One region of the Buttiauxella sp. S19-1 genome, then DNA from elsewhere that is predicted to be linked to it. Evidence: predicted binding sites of a transcription regulator. Region 1 holds the regulator's gene; the other holds the start of a gene.
The links. Region 1 encodes sigma-54, which starts transcription at its own class of promoters, with help from an activator protein. Its sites were predicted from a motif close to GTTGGCACANNTTTCGCTNT; they were not measured.

Region 1 (2,464 bases):
CAATGTACGTTGGTACGGGTACATTCCTTGTTCAGGACTTGACTAAGTTGTAGAGCAGAATCGTTGTTCATCATAAGTTCACCTAAGCACCCTGTTATGCTAACGGCCCGCTACTCCACGCAACGAGCCGTCTTTACCCTTCATACTTCAAGTTGCATATGCGTTGGCTTCCTCGCTCACCCCAGTCACTTACCAGAGTAAGCTCATGGGGATTCACTGTGTAGCCGCCTTTCTGCAACTCGAATTATTTTGGGTAACTGCTTAAACAGTTGCCCGGATTATCAGTGTTGTTTTAGTTTATCTTTATGTTTGGTTAACTGGCGAGCCAGTTTATCAATCAGACCGTCAATCGCCGCATACATATCCTGCCCTTCCGCGCTGGCATGAATTTCACCACCATTTACATGAAGCGTTGAATCGGCAATATGCGTGACTTTTTCCACTTTTAACACAATATAGACTTGGTTAATTCTATCGAAGTACTGCTCCAGTTTGGCAAACTTCGTACTCACAAATTCGCGCAGTGCGTCAGTGATTTCGACGTTATGTCCTGTAATGTTGAGCTGCATAGTGTCTTCCTTATCGGTTAAGTCAAACCAACTGTTTACGCTGATTTGACGGTGGTATGGATAAAGACTCTCGGTACTTCGCAACAGTGCGGCGTGCCACCATGATCCCCTGATCCGATAGCATAGTCGTTAACTTGCTATCACTCAGTGGTTTCGCAGGGTTTTCCGCAGCAATTAATTTCTTCACCAATGCACGAATTGCCGTCGAGGAGGCTTCACCTCCACCTTCGGTATTAACGTGGCTTGAGAAGAAATACTTCAATTCAAAAATGCCGCGTGGGCTATGTAAATATTTTTGCGTGGTCACTCGGGAAATGGTCGATTCATGCATTTCTACGACCTGAGCGATATCAGCAAGCACCATCGGTTTCATGTGCTCTTCGCCGTGTTCAAAAAAGCCTTGTTGCTGTTCAACGATACAGCGACTGACGCGCAGCAGCGTGTCGTTCCGGCTTTCCAGGCTCTTAATCAGCCACTTTGCTTCTTGCAGATTACTGCGAATAAATTGCGAGTCGCTGTCATTGCGGGCACTGGTGCCCATTGCAGCGTACTGCTGGTTTATTTTCAGGCGAGGGAGGCTGTCGGCATTGAGTTCTACAGTCCAGTGACCTTGCGTTTTTTTCACCAGAACATCCGGTATGACATATTCCGGTTCACCGGTCTGAATGGATTGCCCTGGGCGTGGGTCAAGAGACTGAATCAGGCACATTGCCTCTTTCAGCACCTCTTCTTTCAGACGGGTGACGCGCATCAGGCTGCGGAAGTCATGGTTAGCGAGCAGATCCAGGTGATCGCTGACAATCAAGCTGGCTTCGGTTAACCATGGCGTTTCGCGAGCGAACTGTGAAAGCTGTATGAGCAGGCAATCGCGTAGATCACGTGCGGCAACACCCACAGGATCGAAGCGTTGAACGCGTTTGAGTACGGCTTCCACTTCGTCGAGGGTGATTTCGTCATCACCCATGCTTTCCAGAATTTCTTCCAGAGAAACTGTGAGATAACCCATTTCGTCAACGGCATCGACAATAGAGGTCGCAATTGCTGTGTCAGTATCTGAAAACGGGGTGAGATCAACCTGCCACATCAGATAATCCTGAAGAGACTGGGTCGTTTCCCCCTGATAAACCGGCAATTCGTCGTCGATATAATCGCTTCCGGTTCCTGATGGAGTGCCTGCGGTGTAGATTTCGTCCCAACTGGTATCCAGCGGTAACTCGTCAGGCATTTCTTTTTGCTCAAGCGCCTCACGGGTATCTAACGCTTCGTTTTCACGTACTTCCTGAGTTTCAACTTCTTCATGCAGATCGGTTTGCTCAAGCAGTGGGTTACTTTCCAGTGCTTGCTGAAGTTCTTGCTGTAGCTCTAACGTCGAAAGTTGCAACAGACGAATTGCCTGCTGTAACTGGGGAGTCATAGCAAGTTGTTGGCTAAGCCGTAATTGCAAACCTTGCTTCATATTCAGAGCGAGCTTCCTCAGGTTATACTCGTCATACTTCGAGCTGCAGGGGTGTTGACTGCACTCCTTCACCCCAGTCACTTACTCAAGTAAGCTCCTGGGATGAACTCCCTTGTCGCCTACCTGCAACTCGAATTATTTTGAGTATAAATATTATAATTTTTACTACCCTATCAGAGTCTGAACTCTTCGCCCAGATACACGCGCTTAACATGCTCGTCTTCCAGGATTTCGGCTGGAGTGCCATGGGCGATTAAATGGCCCTGGCTTACGATGTAGGCACGTTCACAAACAGCCAGCGTTTCGCGTACGTTATGGTCAGTAATCAACACCCCGAGCCCACTGTCGCGCAGATGCTCAATGATTCGCTTGATGTCGATGACGGATATTGGGTCAACACCAGCAAAAGGTTCATCCAGAAGAATAAATTTTGGATTTG
Region 2 (2,464 bases), on a different contig from region 1:
CGCCGTTAACCATTAGCGTTCCGCAAGGGAATACCCAGCCGCTGGAGTATTATGCCGCGCAGTACGGGCAAGGTTTCAGCAATATGCTGGAAGCCAACCCAGGTGTCGATCCGTTCCTGCCAAAAGCGGGTATCCAGTTGATCATTCCACAGCAGGTGATTTTGCCGGACACCGTACGCCAGGGCATTGTGATTAACGTCGCCGAAATGCGGCTTTACTACTACCCACCGGAGAGCAACACGGTGGAAATCCTACCTATTGGTATTGGCCAGGCTGGGCGCGAAACGCCGCGTAACTGGGTGACGAGGGTGGAGCGTAAGCAAGAAGCTCCGGGCTGGACACCAACGGCGAATACCCGGCGCGAGTACGCGAAAGAGGGTAAAACCTTGCCAGCGTACGTGCCACCAGGTGAGGAAAACCCGATGGGGCTTTACGCGATTTACATCGGCAAGCTGTACGCTATCCACGGCACTAACGCCAACTTTGGTATTGGCCTGCGCGTCAGCCAGGGGTGCATCCGTCTGCGTAAAGACGACATAAAATATTTGTTCGATAACGTGCCGGTGGGGACGCGCGTGCAGTTTATTGACCAGCCGGTGAAAGCAACCGTCGAGCCAGACGGGCGGCGTTGGCTGGAAGTGCATGAGCCGTTGTCCCGCAACCGTGCGGAGTTTGAATCTGACAATAAAGTCCCACTGCCTATCACCCCGGCACTGCGCAATATGACCGAAGGTTACGACGTGGATGCCGCCACAGTCAGTGCCGCGTTATCCCGCCGTTCCGGGATGCCGGTGCCGATTAGCATGGTATCCGGAAAAACCGGGTAGTTTTAAATACTGGGATAAGGGCAGGCGCGGGAATTCGAGACGCGAAAAGTAAAAACATAAAAGCCCGCTTAAGTTTCCTTAAGCGGGCTTTCGAATTTGGCTCCTCTGACTGGACTCGAACCAGTGACATACGGATTAACAGTCCGCCGTTCTACCGACTGAACTACAGAGGAATCGGTTAACGGGGCGCATATTAACGATTAGCTCGTGGCATGTCAAAGGGTTCGCGCAAAACTTTTTTGTTTGCTCTTTTTATAGTCAACTTGTTGAGTTTTAACACGAATTGTCCTGGTCTGGGTTGAACTAACAGCATCCCTTCATTATGTAAGTTCTTTATTGGTGCAAAGCCGCTTCGTTCATCACTTATTTGCTTTATTGTTAAGCAGATGTGATCCCCGCTGTAATTTCATCGCGTTGTGCCGAGCGCCTTACCAGCGCACTCTATACTGACATATGTCGAAACATTGACATTTGGTTAACAATTCTGGCAACCATTTTGCTTAATGTTCAAGGCCGTGATTAATCACAGGGAAAAGCAGTTTGTATTTTGTTCGCGTTTTTGCTTTTGAAAATGGCTCTTACACCGTTTTGCATAAACCTCTTTGCTGATTTGCTAAGGAACATACAAATGTCGCTGAAATTTATCAGAAGTCCTCTTTCTCTTGTGTTGGCTGGTTGTCTGGTGACGGCGTTTTCCGCCCACGCCGATATTGTGATTGGTGTTGCTGGGCCATTTACCGGGCCGAACGCGACTTATGGTGATCAGTACTGGCATGGCGCGACGCAAGCCGCGGAAGATATTAACGCCGCCGGTGGCATCAACGGCGAAAAAATCAAGCTGGTGCAGGGTGATGATGCTTGTGAACCAAAACAGGCAGTGTCAGTTGCTAACCGTCTGGTGGATCAGGATAAAGTGAATGCTGTGGTCGGGCATTTTTGTTCTTCATCTACCGTACCGGCCTCCGAGGTGTATAACGACGCCGGTATTCTGACTATCACCCCTGGGTCGACTAACCCAATTATCACTGAACGAAACATGAATGATCTGTTCCGCATGTGTGGGCGTGATGACCAGCAAGGGCAGGTCGCCAGCGATTTTATTATCGACAAGCTTAAAGCCAAGCGTGTGGTGATCATTCATGACAAAGATACCTACGGGCAGGGGCTGGCGGATGCCACCAAAGCAGCGCTGGCGAAACGCGGCGTCAACGATGTGATGTACGAAGGGTTGTCGCGCGGCGAAAAAGACTTTAATGCGCTGGTGACCAAAATCAGTGCACAAAAACCTGACGTGGTGTTCTTCGGCGGTTGCCATCCGGAAGCGGGGCCACTGGTACGCCAGATGCGTGAGCAGGGCGTGCAGGCTAAATTCTTCTCCGGCGACTGTATCGTCAACGAAGAGATGGTTACCGCGGCAGGCGGACCGCAATACACCAACGGCATCTATATGACCTTCGGCAAAGATCCGCGTTTAATTGCCGACGGCAAAGCGGTTATCGATAAATTCCGCGCTAACAAATTTGAGCCAGAAGGCTACACCCTCTATTCCTACGCCTCTGTGCAGGCTATCGCTGCGGCATTTAAAGCCACTGGTGGCACCGATTCGGCTAAAGCCAGCGCCTGGCTGAAAGCTAATC

Region 2: the regulator sigma-54 is predicted to act here: its motif matches at 1,311-1,330, upstream of MES37_RS13785 (branched-chain amino acid ABC transporter substrate-binding protein).

What each region holds. Positions count from the first base shown of each region.
Region 1 is NZ_JAHWLU010000002.1:64,173-66,636, forward strand. It holds gene ptsN (PTS IIA-like nitrogen regulatory protein PtsN) at 1-74, opposite strand, end outside; gene hpf (ribosome hibernation promoting factor) at 282-569, opposite strand; gene rpoN (RNA polymerase factor sigma-54) at 592-2,025, opposite strand; gene lptB (LPS export ABC transporter ATP-binding protein) at 2,199-2,464, opposite strand, start outside.
Region 2 is NZ_JAHWLU010000057.1:16,682-19,145, reverse strand. It holds gene ldtA (L,D-transpeptidase) at 1-827, shown strand, start outside; tRNA gene MES37_RS13790 (tRNA-Asn) at 925-1,000, opposite strand; gene MES37_RS13785 (branched-chain amino acid ABC transporter substrate-binding protein) at 1,456-2,464, shown strand, end outside.